Regions from separate parts of the Streptomyces nigra genome, predicted to be linked through region 1. Evidence: riboswitches for the same ligand, from Rfam matches in the RefSeq annotation. Region 1 holds a riboswitch; the other holds the start of a gene.
The links. A riboswitch is a leader RNA that binds a small molecule or an ion and turns the genes downstream of it on or off. The one in region 1 is predicted to bind S-adenosylmethionine.
Positions count from the first base shown of each region.

Region 2: it holds a riboswitch for S-adenosylmethionine, as region 1 does, so the genes downstream of both, DC008_RS09105 (aminotransferase class V-fold PLP-dependent enzyme) here and thrC (threonine synthase) in region 1, are expected to answer to the same signal.

Region 1 covers NZ_CP029043.1:3,375,720-3,383,786, reverse strand. The annotation lists gene DC008_RS15480 (extracellular solute-binding protein) at 1-1,254, shown strand, start outside; gene DC008_RS15475 (DUF3263 domain-containing protein) at 1,291-1,542, shown strand; gene otsB (trehalose-phosphatase) at 1,578-2,477, shown strand; gene DC008_RS15465 (alpha,alpha-trehalose-phosphate synthase (UDP-forming)) at 2,482-3,897, opposite strand; gene DC008_RS15460 (glucosyl-3-phosphoglycerate synthase) at 3,992-4,936, opposite strand; SAM riboswitch class I at 5,095-5,264, shown strand; gene thrC (threonine synthase) at 5,283-6,566, shown strand; gene DC008_RS15450 (MoaD/ThiS family protein) at 6,563-6,838, shown strand; gene DC008_RS15445 (cold-shock protein) at 7,282-7,488, shown strand; gene groL (chaperonin GroEL) at 7,797-8,067, shown strand, end outside.
Region 2 covers NZ_CP029043.1:1,956,925-1,964,991, forward strand. The annotation lists gene DC008_RS09085 (NYN domain-containing protein) at 1-1,278, opposite strand, end outside; gene DC008_RS09090 (hypothetical protein) at 1,313-1,552, opposite strand; gene DC008_RS09095 (rhomboid family intramembrane serine protease) at 1,718-2,467, shown strand; gene DC008_RS09100 (Lrp/AsnC family transcriptional regulator) at 2,464-2,745, shown strand; gene DC008_RS09105 (aminotransferase class V-fold PLP-dependent enzyme) at 2,792-4,159, opposite strand; SAM riboswitch class IV at 4,286-4,402, opposite strand; gene trpD (anthranilate phosphoribosyltransferase) at 4,475-5,539, opposite strand; gene qcrB (cytochrome bc1 complex cytochrome b subunit) at 5,679-7,316, opposite strand; gene qcrA (cytochrome bc1 complex Rieske iron-sulfur subunit) at 7,313-8,067, opposite strand, start outside.

The DNA of each region.
Region 1 (8,067 bases):
GGAACGGTCGTCGCGGTGGTGGCCGCACTGGGCATGACGGCGGTGCTGGGCGGCTGCGGAGTGACCGGCGACACGGACGACGTCACGCTCACGCTGGTGGCGGCCGACTACGGCGACAGCGAGGCCACCAGCTCGCGGAAGTACTGGGACAAGCTCACCGAGGCGTACGAGGCGGAGCACCCCGGGGTGACCGTCGACGTCGAGGTGTACTCCTGGAACGAGGTCGACGCCAAGGTCAAGGAGATGGTCGCCGCGGGCGAGGCACCCGACCTCGCACAGATCGGCGCCTACGCCGACTATGCCGCGAAGGACCTGCTGTACCCGGCCGACGACCTGCTCTCCATCCCGGTGCAGGCCGACCTCGTCCCGCAGCTCGCCGAGGCGGGCCAGGTGGACGGCGTCCAGTACGGCCTTCCCTTCGCGTCCTCGACGCGGCTGCTCTTCTACAACAAGACCCTCTTCCAGCAGGCCGGCCTGTCCGCGCCGCGCACCTGGAAGGAGCTGGCGGCCGCCGCCGCGGCGCTCAAGGCGCAGGGCGTGAAGTACCCGTACGCGCTGCCGCTCGGGTCCGAGGAGGCACAGGCCGAGACGATGCAGTGGCTGCTCAGCGGTGGGGGCGGCTACACCGACCCCCAGCTCGGCACCTACAGCATCGACTCCCCGGAGAACGTCAGCACCTTCACCTGGCTGCGGGACAGCCTGGTCGGCAAGGGCCTCACCGGCCCGGTCCCGCCCGGCGAGCTGAACCGCGCCGACGCCTTCACCGCCTTCACCAAGGGTGACGTCGGCATGCTCAACGGGCACCCCTCGCTGATGCAGACGGCCGAGAAGAAGGGCGTGGAGTTCGGCATGGTGCCCATGCCCGGCCTCGACGGACCCACCAAGTTCTCCATGGGCGTGGCCGACTGGATGATGGCGTTCAAGCAGAACGACCACGCCGAGCAGATCGGCACGTTCCTGAACTTCGTCTACGACGAGAAGAACGTCCTGGACTTCTCCCGGCGCTACGACCTGCTCCCCGTCACCACCTCCGCGTCCCACGTGATGTCCGGCGCGAAGGAGGACGCCGACCTCAAGCCCTTCCTGGAGCAGCTGCCGTCCTCCGAGCTCTACCCGGTCGGCCGGACCTCCTGGGCCACGGTCAGCGCGGACGTCAAGAAGAGCATCGGCGCGACGGTCACCTCGGGCGGCAGCCCGGCGACGGTCCTGGCCCGGCTCCAGACCACGGCGAACCGGCTGGACGCCGCCGAGTAGCAGCCGCTGTCGGTGGCGGGGGTTACGGTGCCAGGCATGGACCAGCAGCAGGAACGGCCCGAGCCGGCCCTCGCCGACCGCGAACGGGCAGTGCTCGCCCTGGAGCGCCGGGGCTTTCCCGGCCCCGGCGCCAAGGAGCGCGCCATACGCGAGGAGCTGGGCCTGGCGCCGGTGCGCTACTACCAGCTGCTCAACGCCCTGCTGGACGACCCGAGGGCCCTGGCCCACGACCCGGTGACGGTGAACCGGCTGCGCCGGGTGCGCGACGCGAGGCGGTCCGAGCGCTGAGGGCTACCCGGCCCGCCGCTGGATAGTGTCCAGGTATGGCCCGTCACAACGATCCGAACGACCCGACCCCGTCCGCCCCCGCGTCCGGCGCGGCCCTCCCGGAGCCCACCACCGGCCCCGGCCGGGACGGGCTGGCCGCGCTGCTCGCCCGGCCCGCCCGCGCCCTGGTCGCCCTGGACTTCGACGGAACCCTCGCGCCGATCGTGCCCGACCCGGAGAAGGCGCGCGCCCACCCGGAGGCGGTGCCCGCGCTCGCCCGGCTCGCACCCGAGGTCGCCGCCGTGGCCGTGATCACCGGCCGGCCCGCCGAGGTGGCCGTGCACCACGGCGGCTTCGCCGGGGTCCCGGGCCTGGAGCACCTGGTGGTGCTCGGGCACTACGGCGCCGAGCGCTGGGACGCCGCGAGCGGTGAGCTGTCCGCACCCGACCCGCACCCCGGGGTCGCGGCCGCACGCGCCGCCCTGCCCGCCCTGCTGGCGGAGCACGAGGACGGCACCTGGATCGAGGACAAGGGGCACGCGGTCGCCGTGCACACGCGCCGCGCCGCCGATCCGCAGGGCACCTTCGACGCCCTGCGCGGCCCGCTCACCGACCTGGCCGAGCGCAACGGCCTCATCGTCGAACCGGGCCGGATGGTCCTCGAACTGCGCCCGCCCGGCATGGACAAGGGCAAGGCCCTGAGCGACCTCGCCCACGACCTCGGCGCCGAGGCGGTCCTGTACGCCGGAGACGACCTCGGCGACCTGCCCGCCTACGCCGCCGTCGACGACCTGCGGGCCAAGGGCGTCCCCGGCCTCCTGGTCTGCAGCGGCAGCGAGGAGGTCACGGAACTCTCCGAGCGGGCGGACGTGGTGGTCCCGGGCCCCGAGGGCGTGGTCGCACTCCTGCGCACCCTCGCGGACCGCACGAAGACGGACCGCACGCCCACAACCTGACCGGTCAGGCCGCCCCGTCCCCCGTCAACGCGTTCAGCTGGTCCAGGAACCACCGGGCGGGGGGCAGGGCCGTCGCCGCGGCCGCCAGGCGCTTGGAGCGCTCCGCCCGCTCCGCCGGGGGCACCGACAGGGCCTCGTGCAGCGCCTCGGCCGTGGCGATCACGTCGTACGGGTTGACGGGGAGGGCGTCCTCGCCGAGCTCCTCGAAAGCGCCGGCCTCACGGGACAGGACCAGGACGCACCCCTCGTCGGAGACGAGCGGCACCTCCTTGGCGACCAGGTTCATTCCGTCCCGGATGGGGTTGACCAGGGCCACGTCCGCCAGCCGGTAGGCGGCCAGGGAGCGGGCGAAGTCGTCCTTGACGTGCAGGACGACCGGCGTCCAGCCGGGCGTCCCATAGGCGTCGTTGATCTCCTGGGCGACCCGCTGCACCTCGGCCGTGTAGTCGCGGTAGACGGCGAGGTCCTGCCGCGAGGGGTAGGCGAAGGCCACGTGCACCACGCGCTCGCGCCACTCGGCGTGGTCGTCGAGCAGCTGCCGGTACGCCAGCAGGCCGCGCACGATGTTCTTGGACAGCTCGGTGCGGTCGACGCGCACGACGGTGCGGCGGGGCGAGCCGTCGGGGGCGGTGCCGATCTCCTCGCGCAGCGCCGTCATCCGCTCGGACACGTCGGACTCGTGCGAGCGGGCCCGCAGGAAGTCCGCGTCCGCGCCCAGCCCGTGCACCCCGATCCGGGTGCCGCCGAGCCCGCCGGCGAACCGCTCGCAGCACGCCTCGAAGGCGTCCGCCCAGCGCCGGGTGAGGAAGCCGAGCCGGTCCGCGCCGAGCATCCCGCCGAGGACCTGCCGGGCGATGTCGTCGGGCAGCATCGCGAAGTACTCCGGCGGCGCCCACGGCGTGTGCGAGAAGTGCCCGATCCGCACGTCCGGGCGCAGTTCGCGCAGCATCCCCGGCACCAGCGTCAGGTGGTAGTCCTGGACCAGCACGGCCGCCCCGGGGGCCGCCCGCTCGGCCAGCGCCTCGGCGAAGGCGCGGTTGTAGGTCTCGTACGAGGCCCACTGGCGCCGGAACTCCGCGTCGAAGACCGGCTCCAGCGGGGTCTGGTAGAGCATGTGGTGCACGAACCACAGGACCGAGTTCGCGATGCCGTTGTACGCGTCCGCGTGCACGTCCGCCGGGATGTCCAGCATCAGCACGCCGTCCTCGCCGGCCCCGCGGCGCACCGCCTCCCGGTCGCCGTCGGACAGCGCCGAGCACACCCACAGGGCGCCCGCGTCCGGCCCGATCGCCGACAGCCCGGAGACCATTCCGCCGCCGCCCCTCTTGCTGTGCAGCGAACCGTCGTCGCGCACCTCGTAGGAGACCGGGCCGCGGTTCGAGGCGACCAGTACCTTGGCAGCAGTCTGCGGGGAAGCCATACGCCTCAACCTAGCCCGGCCCGGAAACGCTCAAACGTACGGTTCGGCTCAGTGGGGGCTCACGCACGCGCTGTATACGGCCGGTGCCCGGCGTTCACGCGACCCTGCGCGTCGCGTACTCCGCGATCTCCACCATCGGCGGGCGCTCCTCGGTGTCCACCGAGTACGTCCGAGGCTCGAAACCGTCGGCGCCGCGCTCGAACTGGGTCAGCGCCGGACGCACCAGATGCCCGCGCGCCAGCCGCAGCTGGGCGGTGCGGTAGATCGCCGCGGACATCCGGCCCAGCGCCTGCCCGTCCTGGTGCCGGTGCTTGCGCACCCCCACGTCCACCTGCGCGAGAGCGTCCAGTCCCACCAGATGCAGGGCGTCCACCAGCATGCCCAGCTCGACGCCGTACCCGACCGGGAAGGGCAGCTGCTCAAGCAGGCTGCGCCGGGCCGCGTACTCGCCGCCGAGGGGCTGTACGAATCCGGCCAGCTGCGGCCAGTGCATGTTCAGCAGCGGGCGGGCCATCAGTTCGGTGACGCGGCCGCCCTGCCCGGAGGCGCCGCCGAGCGGGCGGTCGTACATCGCCTTGACCAGGTCGACCCCGGGGTCGGTGAGCAGCGGCCCGACGATGCCGAGGACGAAGTCCGAGGAGAACTCGCGCAGGTCGGCGTCGACGAAGCAGACGATGTCCCCGCCCGTGACCAGCAGCGACCGCCACAGCACCTCGCCCTTGCCGGGCACGGCCGGGACGCGGGGCAGGATGTCGTCGCGGTGCACGACCCGCGCGCCGGCCGCCGCGGCGACCTCGGCGGTGCGGTCGGTGGACCCGGAGTCGACGACGACGATCTCGTCGACCAGCGGCACCTGGTGCACCAGGTCGTGGGCGATGATCGCGACGATGTCGCCGACCGTCTCCTCCTCGTTGAGCGCGGGCAGGACGACCGACACCGACTGGCCGCTGCGCTGCTTGGCGGCCAGGACATGGTGCAGCGGGCGGTCGGCCAGGGACCAGGAGCGGCTGATCAGCCAGCGCTCGACTTCTTCCAGCACGGTCGGCGGCTCCTCACTGTCGAACGACGTCGGTGATCCATCTCGCGGTTCGGACGGCTCTCTCAACTGTCCTGGCCTTCGGTTACAGTCTTGAACAACGCGAGTGACCATCGCATGTCAGGGTCGCCCGGGTTCACAACCGCAGTACAACCGCATACCGCTCATCCAGAGGGGCAGAGGGACACGGCCCGATGAAGCCCCGGCAACCCTCCAGTCGGTTCTCGTAGATCAGCGTCGATCGTCACCGTTGATCGTCCTCGCGAGGCTCCCGGCTAGGGAAGGTGCCAAATCCGTCTCACGGCGAGATGCGTCGTGAGGAAGATGAGGAGAAAGGGCCTCGCCTCACATGGCTGTGCAGACTGTTGCAAGCAGCACCGACTCCACCGTAGACCTCGGCCCCGCAGCGGCGCTCTCCTGTCGCGAGTGCGGCCACCGCGTCCCGCTCGGCCCGGTCTTCGCCTGCGAGGAGTGTTTCGGCCCGCTCGAGATCGCCTACGACTTCTCCGGCTACGACACCGAGAAGCTCCGTCAGCGCATCGAGGCGGGCCCCGCGAACATCTGGCGCTACGCGCCCCTGCTGCCCGTCCCGGCCGACGTGGCGGACAAGCCGAACATCAACCCCGGCTGGACCAAGCTCGTCAAGGCCGACAACCTCGCCCGCGAACTGGGCGTCACCGGCGGCCTGTACGTCAAGGACGACTCCGGCAACCCGACGCACAGCTTCAAGGACCGCGTGGTCGCGCAGGCCCTGGAGGCCGCGCGCGCCTTCGGCTTCACCACCCTGTCCTGCTCCTCGACGGGCAACCTGGCCGGCGCCGTGGGCGCCGCCGCGGCCCGCGCCGGCCTCCGCTCGTGCGTGTTCATCCCGCACGACCTGGAGCAGGGCAAGGTCGTCATGGCCGCGATCTACGGCGGCGAGCTTGTCGGCATCGAGGGCAACTACGACGACGTGAACCGTTTCTGCTCCGAGCTGATCGGCGACCCGGCCGGTGAGGGCTGGGGCTTCGTGAACGTCAACCTGCGGCCGTACTACGCCGAGGGCTCCAAGACGCTCGCGTACGAGATCTGCGAGCAGCTCGGCTGGCGCCTGCCGGACCAGCTGGTCGTCCCGATCGCCTCCGGCTCCCAGCTCACCAAGATCGACAAGGGCCTCCAGGAGCTGATCAAGCTCGGGCTGGTCGAGGACAAGCCGTACAAGATCTTCGGTGCCCAGGCCGAGGGCTGCTCGCCGGTGTCCACCGCCTTCAAGGCGGGGCACGACGTGGTCCGCCCGCAGAAGCCGGACACCATCGCCAAGTCGCTCGCCATCGGCAACCCGGCCGACGGCCCCTACGTCCTGGACATCGCGCGCCGCACGGGCGGTGCGGTGGAGGACGTGACGGACGCCGAGATCGTGCAGGCGATCAAGCTGCTCGCGCGCACGGAGGGCGTCTTCGCCGAGACCGCGGGCGGTGTGACGGTGGGCGTCACGAAGAAGCTCATCGAGAGCGGGGTGCTCGACCCCACCAAGACCACGGTCGTCCTGAACACCGGTGACGGCCTGAAGACGCTGGACGCGGTGGCGGGTACGGGCCTCACCGCGACGATTCGTCCCAACCTTGACTCCTTCCGAGAGGCTGGCCTCGCATGAGCGTGACCGTTCGCATCCCGACCATCCTGCGCACCTACACCGGCGGTCGGGCCGAGGTCGCCGCCGAGGGCGCGACCCTGGCCGAGGTCATCTCCGACCTGGAGAAGAACCACACGGGGATCGCCGCCCGTGTGCTGGACGACCAGGGCAAGCTCCGCCGCTTCGTGAACGTGTACGTGAACGACGACGACGTGCGTTTCGAGCAGGGTCTGGAGACCGCCACTCCGGACGGCGCCGGTGTCTCCATCATTCCGGCCGTCGCCGGCGGCTGACCGGATGACTGAACATTACCTTCGGTAACCTCAGTCACCGAGCGTTCATCGAATTGCCTCCTCCGTGAGAGAAACGGAGGAGGCAATTCTGTGTGATTGAGCGGGGTACAGTTGGGGAACGCACCGCCGGTTCACGGACCGGCCGCCTTTGATGCGTGCCGCCGGCCCGACAAGAAGTAGCCAAAGTGCGCGGCCCTTTTGCGACTCATGCCCCGTTTGTCCGGCCGGACTTGACGCGAAGTCAGCGGAATTGTCCCCACATTCCCGACCGGTCGTGCCCGGATTTCTCGTCCGATTGACCTGTTGCAGACGGCAGTTGGGCAGATACATTCAGCCGCGGTCGACGCGTTCCGGCGCACGCCCCCGACCGATTGGGGGGTGAGGTCTGACCCGGATCCGCGAAGTGTGGATCTGTGCAAGGGCCAGTAATAGGGGAGTTAGGCATGGCTCAGGGCACCGTCAAGTGGTTCAACGCGGAGAAGGGGTACGGCTTCATCGCGGTCGACGGTGGTGCGGATGTTTTCGTCCACTACAGCGCGATCCAGATGGACGGTTACCGCACCCTGGAAGAGGGCCAGCGGGTCGATTTCGAGATCTCGCAGGGTCAGAAGGGGCCGCAGGCGGACATGGTCCGGCTGGCGACCGGCTGAAGCACGCGTCGACGAACAGCAGCGACGTTCTTCTTCGAAGGGCCCGCGCCTCCTGGGGGCGCGGGCCCTTCGCCGTGCCCGCGCGCCCCTGTGCGCGACGGGCGCGCAGCGCGGGCGCCTTGCACTCTCGTACCCCGAGTGCTAATCATTGGCGTTAGCACTCTGAAGGTGAGAGTGACAAAGGAGGACCGGGTCGGTGAGGCCCGCAGGCCAGGTGGGGCAAGGAACCACGCGGCCGGCGAGCCGTCCGTCGCGGGCGCGGGCGCGGTCCGAAGGAATCACCCCCAGTCCTGGAGGGACCACTTCACATGGCCAAGATCATCGCGTTCGACGAGGAGGCGCGGCGCGGCCTCGAGCGCGGCATGAACCAGCTCGCGGACGCCGTCAAGGTGACGCTCGGCCCCAAGGGCCGCAACGTCGTCCTCGAGAAGAAGTGGGGCGCCCCCACGATCACCAACGATGGTGTCTCCATCGCCAAGGAGATCGAGCTCGAGGACCCGTACGAGAAGATCGGCGCCGAGCTGGTCAAGGAAGTCGCCAAGAAGACGGACGACGTCGCCGGTGACGGTACGACCACCG
Region 2 (8,067 bases), 1.4 Mb from region 1:
CGCCACCTCGCGGTCGGTCGAGGCGACGATGACGGGCCGGCCGGGCGGCTCGGCGCGCACGAGCTGACGGATCAGCTCGTCGGCCGTCACCCCCGGCTTGGAGAAGAGCACCCGCACCCCGCGCGGCGGCGCCAGCAGCACCGGCGCGGCCAGCTCGGCCCCGTCGAAGACACAGGTCACCTCGGCACCGGTCTGCGCGGCGAGCTGCGAGAGCTGGCCGAGGAGCCGCAGACGCTGCTTCTCCAGCGGCATCTGCGGATAGCCGGTCTTGGTGACGTTGTAGCCGTCGACCACCAAGTGCGCCTGGGGCAGGGCGAGAAGCTGGTCCAGGACGGCCGGGTCGTGCTCGGACAGCGCGCGGGCGGCGATGTCCTTCGGGGTCATCCGGCCCGGCTCGACCGCGTCCACGGTCTCGGCGGGCCGCACCGACACCGGCGGCAGCGCCAGTTCGCGGCGCAGCCCCTGCGTGGCGTCCAGCAGGGTGTCCAGGAGCAGCCGTACGCGCATGTCCTCCACGCTGCGCCCCTCGCGGGCCGCCCGGCGCGTGGCCTCCAGCGCCGCCTCGGCCTCCGCGAGCCGCGCCTTGAGCCGCCGGGTCTCGCTCTCGGCCGCCGACACCTGGGTGGTCCCCTCGGCCCGCACGGCCTCGATCTCGGCGTGGGCCTTGCGCAGGGCCGCCTCGCCGCGCTTGACGTCGCTGAGGGCCGAGCGCAGCTTGCGGTGCAGGGACTCGGCCTCCTTGCGCGAGGCGTCCAGCTCGGCGCGCAGCCGCTCGGTCTCGTGCCGGGTGTGCTCGCGGGCCTGCGCCAGCTCCTCGCGCAGCCGCTCCAGCTCGGCGCGGCTCTCCTCGCCGGCCCGCTCGGCGTCGGCCCGCTGGGCCTCCTCGCCGGCCGCGGTGACCAGCTTGACCCAGCCCGCGGGCCGCAGCACATAGGCCGCGGCCGCCACGTCGAGCGGGTCCGCGGCCGCCGGCGCCGAACCGGAGTCGAGGGCGCCGGTGAGCTCCGGCTGGGCCTCTCTGAGCTTCTCCCCGATGCGCTGACGGAACAGCGGATCGGTCTCCAGGGCGGCCGCCATCGCGTTCCCGGCGAACTTCGCCCGGCGGTTCGGCGCGAATCTGGCGTACTGCCGCAGCTGCGCGGGCAGTTCGCCGACGGTCAGCCCGCCGAACCCGTCGGACACGATCTGCACGACCCTGCGGCGCACCCCGTCGGGCAGCGGACGGTCGAGCACCTCAGCGGTGCCGTCGTCCGGCTCCCCGCCTTGTGTCTCCACCATCCGTCACCCCAATACGTGTGCGGTGCCGCTCCCGTCAGGAGCCGGCGCCCGGCCTGTCCACGAGCTCCACCTTGTCCACGGCGTTGCACCAGCGGCAGCGCACCGACTCGATCGTCTCACTGAGCACCTCGCGCTCCTCTACCTTCGGCTCGCCGGCCAGATCGAGGTGGACGTACTCCACGACCTTGGACGAACGGGTCACGTCGAAGCGGGTGAGGTTGCCGCAGAGGGTGCAGCGCCACCGGGTCGTCTCGGTGGGCAGGGGAACCGTCATCGTGACCGCGCTCTTTCCTTCTAGGCCTTCTATTGTCCGCGACGCCCGGGTGTGCCGGTGCGTGTGGCTCGTAACCCTACGGCCTGGCGGGTACCCGCCGCCCGTCCGTCCACGGCGGCGAGGCGGTCTGCGCGCGTGCGTCCCGTTACGTCATGCTCTGTACTCATGATCCGCACCAGGCGCCCGGCGCGCTCCCCGGCCCGGACCGGCTCCGCGGGCCGCAGACCGTCGGCGCCGGTGACGCACGCGCTGATCGCCCTGTGCGCCGCGCTCTTCCTGGCGGGCCCCGCGGCCGGGCTCAATCCGGCCTTCGGTTCCGGGGAGGAGCTGGTCACCGCGCAGCGGGCCTACTTCCATCGCTGGGGCGTGGTGCCCGCGGAGCTCTTCGCGGGCACCCCACGGGCGGCGCTGACCCCGCTCACGGCCCTCTTCGTGCACGGCAGCTGGGTCCACCTGCTGGGCAACATGCTCTTCCTCTACGTCTTCGGCGCGATGACGGAGGAGCGGATGGGCCGGACCCGGTTCACGCTGTTCTGTTTGGGCTGCGGGTATCTGGCCCTGCTGGGCTACGCCGCCGCGAACGACGACTCGGTCCAGCCCCTGGTCGGCGCGTCCGGGGCGATCTCGGCGGTCCTCGGCGCGTTCCTGTTCCTGTTCCCCACGGCCCGGGTGACCAGCCTGCTGCCGTTCCTGCTCTTCCTGCCGCTGCGCTTCCCCGCCTGGGTGGTGCTCCCCTTCTGGGTGGCCGTCCAGTGGGTCGCGGCACGGCAGGCCGGACCGGGCCCGGGGGTGGCGTACCTGGCCCACCTGGTGGGCTTCGGCCTGGGCTTCGGCTACGCGTGGGCGTGCTTCGGGCGGCGCACTAGAGTGAAACCCACCCGAGCTCCGGCCCCTGAGGGAGAGAACCAGCCGTGATCACCGCGATCGTCCTCATCAAGACCAGCGTGGACCGGATCCCCGAGATCGCCGAGCAGATCGCGTCGCTGGACAGCGTCAGCGAGGTCTTCTCGGTCACCGGGACCTACGACCTGATCGCCATGGTGCGGGTGAAGCGGCACGAGGACCTGGCCGAGGTCATCCCGGGCCGGATCAGCAAGATCCCCGGCGTCGAGGGCACCGACACGCACGTCGCCTTCCGCACGTACTCGCAGCACGACCTGGAGGCCGCGTTCGCCATCGGCCTGGACAGCTGAGCCGGGGTGTCCCGGCGGCGCCCGCGCGCCGCCGGGCACGGCCCGCTCAGGCGGAGGTGTCGGGCACGCAACGGCCGTTCTCGGTCCGGTAGTTCCATCGGGCGCCGTCCGTCACCAGCTCCTTCACGGCCGTCACGAACCGCTCGACGTGCTCGTCCGGCGTCCCGGCGCCGAAGCTGACCCGGATCGCGTTGAGGGACTTCTCGCCGGGCGCCGCCTCCGGGGCGCCGCACTCCCCCTGCGTCTGCGGGTCGCCGCCCAGCAGGGTCCGCACCAGCGGGTGGGCGCAGAACAGCCCGTCGCGGACGCCGATGCCGTACTCGGCGGACAGGGCGGCGGCGAAGTGCGAGCTGTTCCAGCCCTCGACGACGAACGAGATGACGCCCACGCGCGGGGCGTCGTCCCCGAAGAGGGACAGCACCCGGACCTCGGGCACCTCGGCGAGGCCGGTGCGCACCTTCTCGATCAGCTGCCGCTCCCGGGCGACCAGGCTGTCGAAGCCGGCCTCGGTGAGCGCCTTGCAGGCGGAGGCGACGGCGTAGGCGCCGATGACGTTCGGGGAGCCGGCCTCGTGGCGGGCGGCGCTGTCGTGCCACTCGACGTCCACTCCCCCGTCCTCGCGCCGGGTCACCGACCGGCTGGCGCCGCCGCCCGCGAGGTACGGCCCGGCCGCCCGCAGCCAGTCCGCGCGGCCCGCGAGGACGCCGGTGCCGAACGGGGCGTACAGCTTGTGCCCGGAGAAGGCGACCCAGTCGACGTCCAGGTCGCGCACGTTCACCGGGTGGTGCGGGGCGAGCTGCGCCGCGTCGAGCACGATCCGGGCGCCGTGCGCGTGCGCGGCCGCCGCCAGCTCCCGTACGGGCCACAGCTCGCCGGTGACGTTGGAGGCGCCGGTGACACAGACCAGGGCCGGGCCGTGGGGCTCGCGGTCGGCCAGGGCGTGCTCCAGGGTCCGTACCGCCTCACCGGGCGTGCGGGGCGCGTCGAGGTAGGTGACGCGGGCGTCCCGCCAGGGCAGCAGGGACGCGTGGTGCTCGGTCTCGAAGACGAAGACCTCGCAGCCGACCGGGAGCGCGGCGGCGAGCAGGTTGAGCGAGTCGGTGGTGGAGCGCGTGAAGACGACCTGGTCGTCCTCGCGGCAGCCGAGGAACTCGGCGACCGTGCGCCGGGCGTTCTCGAACAGGTCGGTGGAGAGCTGCGAGAGGTACCCGGCGCCCCGGTGGACGCTGCCGTAGTACGGCGCGTAGGCGGCCACGTCGTCCCAGACGCGCTGGAGGGCGGGGGCGCTCGCGGCGTAGTCGAGGGCCGCGTAGGCCACCTCGCCCCCGGTGACGAGCGGAACGGTGACATCGGCACCCAGAACGGGCAGCGGGGCACAAACGTCCTGGGCGGAGGCAGCGGTGGAGACGGACATGGCGGAACTCCCGTGAGAGGAAGGGGAAAGTGAAGAAGGGTGCGCGGAGGCGGGGCTCGGCGGCCCTATCGCATTCGCTTGCTCACGGAAGACTCCTCGACGACCAGGATCCCTGGAATCGTGAGGGATCCGCGCTTGCCGCAGACCTCGCTGCCTGCGGCCTGGTCCTCACCCGGGGCACCCCGCCACGGACGGAGGGTTGCCGGACAGTCGGCCGGGGCCTCATGACTGTCACTCATGACCTGGTACGGGAACGTACCGAGATGATCGTCGTCCCGCAACCCATGTCCGGATCGCGGGACGACGAGGTGCCTGTCAGGCGTTGCTGGCGGCCACCCACCGCTCCAGCGTCCGCTTGGCCGCGCCCGAGTCGATGGACTCGGCGGCCTTCGCCATGCCGAGCCGGATCTGCTCGGCGAGCGGGGCGTCCGCGGGCTCCAACGCGACCAGCGCGGCGGCCGAGTTGAGCAGGACGGCGTCCCGCACCGGGCCCGTCTCGCCGTCCAGCAGCCGCCGGGCGACCTCCGCGTTGTAGGAGGCGTCGGCGCCGCGCAGGGCCTCCACCGGCACCAGTTCGAGGCCGACGTCCCGCGGGTCGAAGCCCTCCTCGCGGACCGTGCCGTCGCGGACGACCCACACCCGGGAGGTGGCCGTCGTCGTCAGCTCGTCGAGGCCGTCGTCGCCCCGGAACACCAGGGCGGACGAGCCGCGCTCGGCGAGGACGCCGGCCATCAGCCCGGCCATCCGCGTGTCGAAGCAGCCGATGGCCGACGCGCTGACCCGGGCCGGGTTGGTGAGCGGGCCGAGCAGGTTGAACGAGGTCGGGATGCCGAGGTCCCGGCGCACCCCGCCGACGAACCGCATCGAGGGGTGGAACTTGGCGGCGAAGCAGAAGGTGATCCCGGCCTCGTCCACGACCCGCGCCACCCCTTCGGGTGACAGGTCCAGGTTGATGCCGAGCTTCTCCAGCACGTCGGAGGATCCGCTCGCCGAGGAGGAGGCGCGGTTGCCGTGCTTGACGACCTTGGCGCCGGTCCCGGCGATCACGACGGCGGACATGGTGGAGATGTTGACCGTCTTGGCCCGGTCGCCGCCGGTGCCGACGATGTCCACGGCCGGGCCCGGGATGTGCAGGGGCTGGGCGTGGGCGTACATCGCCTCGACCAGGCCGTTGATCTCCTCGACCGTCTCGCCCTTGGCGCGCAGGGCGACCATGAACCCGGCGATCTGCGCGTCGGACGCCTCGCCGCTCATGAACCGGTCCATCGCCCAGGCGGTGTCGGCGGCGCTCAGGTCCCGACCGGCCAGCAGGGCGCTCAGCACCTCGGGCCAGGAACGGCCCGCCGCGGTGTCGCCTCCAGCGGGGGTCACAGCGCTCATAAGCCGCTCCAGGGTCAGGTGTCCCGCACTTCGGGACATCGGTCTCAACGAGGTCCACCCTATCCAGGCGCCGGACACGGAGAAGGGCCCCGTCCGAAGACCGGACGGGACCCTTCTGCCGTGTGTGGCGGTGCAGCGATCAGTGGTGGCCGTGGCCGCTCGTGATCTCCTTGTACTCCTCGACGGTCGGCTTGGGGATCTGGCCGTCCGGGCCGTAGTACGACTTGCTGAGCTTGGCGCGCAGCTTCTCGGACGCCTTCACCTTGCGCTCGACGCCGTTCTCGTCGACCGTCGGGCCGATCTCGGCCGGCTTGTACTGCTCGTGCGCGGTGAGCGTGTACGTCGCGTCCTGGCTGAGCGGCTCGTGGATCTCGATGAACTCACCGTGCGGCAGGCGCTTGATGATGCCCGACTCGCGGCCGTGCAGCACCTTGTCCTTGTCCCGGCGCTGCAGGCCGAGGCAGATCCGCTTGGTGATGATGAACGCGAGGACCGGTCCGACGAAGAAGCTGATCCGGACGAACCAGGTGACCGCGTTGATCGACAGGTGGAAGTGGGTGGCCCACAGGTCGTTGCCACCGCCGACCAGACCGATCATGTACACCGTGATCCAGGCGACGCCGAACGCGGTACGCGTCGGGGCGTTCCGCGGGCGGTCCAGGATGTGGTGCTCGCGCTTGTCGCCGGTGACCCAGGACTCGATGAACGGGTAGACCGCGATCGCCGCGAGGACCACGCCGAACAGCACCAGCGGGATGAACACGCCGAGGACCAGCGTGTGACCCCACAGGTTGATCTCCCAGCCCGGCATGTACCGGACCAGACCCTCGGCGAAGCCCATGTACCAGTCGGGCTGGGCGCCGGTGGAGACCATGTCCGGACGGTAGGGGCCGATGGCCCAGACCGGGTTGATCTGCGCGATCGCCGCGATGACCGCGATGACACCGAAGACCAGGAAGAAGAAGCCTCCGGCCTTGGCCATGTAGACCGGCAGCAGCGGCATGCCGACGACGTTCTTGTTGGTCTTTCCGGGACCCGCGAACTGCGTGTGCTTGTGGTAGAAGACCAGGATCAGGTGGCCGACGACCAGGCCGAGCATGATGCCCGGCAGCAGCAGGATGTGGATCGAGTAGAACCGGGCCACGAAGTCGACGCCCGGGAACTCGCCGCCGAAGAGGAAGAACGAGATGTACGTGCCGACGATCGGCATGGACAGGATCGCGCCCTCGGTGAAGCGGACACCGGTGCCGGAGAGCAGGTCGTCCGGGAGCGAGTAGCCGGTGAATCCGGTGAACATGCCCAGGACGAACAGCAGGAAGCCGAACAGCCAGTTGATCTCACGCGGCTTGCGGAACGCGCCCGTGAAGAACACGCGCATCATGTGCACGAACATGCCGGCGAGGAAGATCAGCGCCGCCCAGTGGTGGATCTGCCGGATGAGCAGACCGCCGCGGACGTCGAAGGAGATGTGCAGCGTGGAGCTGAACGCCTCCGACATCAGCTGGCCCTGCAGCGGGACGTAGCTGCCGTGGTACTCCACCTCGTTCATCGACGGGTGGAAGAACAGCGTCAGATACACACCCGTGAGGATGATGATGATGAAGCTGTAGAGGCAGACCTCACCCAGCATGAACGACCAGTGGTCGGGGAAGATCTTGCGCATGTTGGCCTTGGCCAGGGAGTAGATCCCCAGGCGGCCGTCGGCCCAGTCGGCGACTCGCTCGCCGGCCGGCGCCTTCCCGCGAGAGCGGGACTCGGTGGTCTCTGAAGTGCTCATCCGCGCTCCCAGAATGCAGGACCGACGGGCTCCGTGAAGTCGCCGAGCGCCTCGAGGTAGCCCTCGTCGTTCACACCGATGCGCAGCTGCGGCAGGGGGTGACCGGCCGGGCCGAAGATGACCTTGGCGCCGTCGGAGAGGTCGAAGGTGGACTGGTGGCAGGGGCAGAGCGCGTGGTGCGTCTGCTGCTCGTACAGGGAGATCGGGCAGCCCACGTGGGTGCAGATCTTCGAGTACGCGACGATGCCCTGGTAGGACCAGTCGAGTTCCTGCTTGTCCTTGATGTCGTCCGGCTGGAGCCGGATGATCATCAGGGCAGCCTTGGCGATCTCGTTCTGGAACTCGTGGTCGTGCTCCTCCAGGCCCTCGGGCTTGGCGAAGGTCAGCGAACCGACCGCGACGTCCTCGGGACGCAGCGGCTCGTTCGTGTTCATGTTGACGAGCAGCTTGCCCTTGGACCACAGCGTGTGGCGCAGCTTGGTGCCGGGCAGCGGGCCGAGGTCGCGCAGCAGGACGACGCCGGAGAGCGGGAACAGGGCCAGCGCGCCGAACATCGTGTTGCGGATCAGCTTGCGGCGGCCCAGCGCCGACTCCTTGGCGCCCTGCCGGAAGTCGGCCATGACCTTGGCCTTGACGTCCGGCTCGGCGGCGATCGGGTGCCGCTCGTCCGCCACCTCCACGTCGGACATCAGGGTGCGGGCCCAGTGGACCGCGCCCGCGCCGATGCAGAACAGCGCCGCGCCGAGGGTCA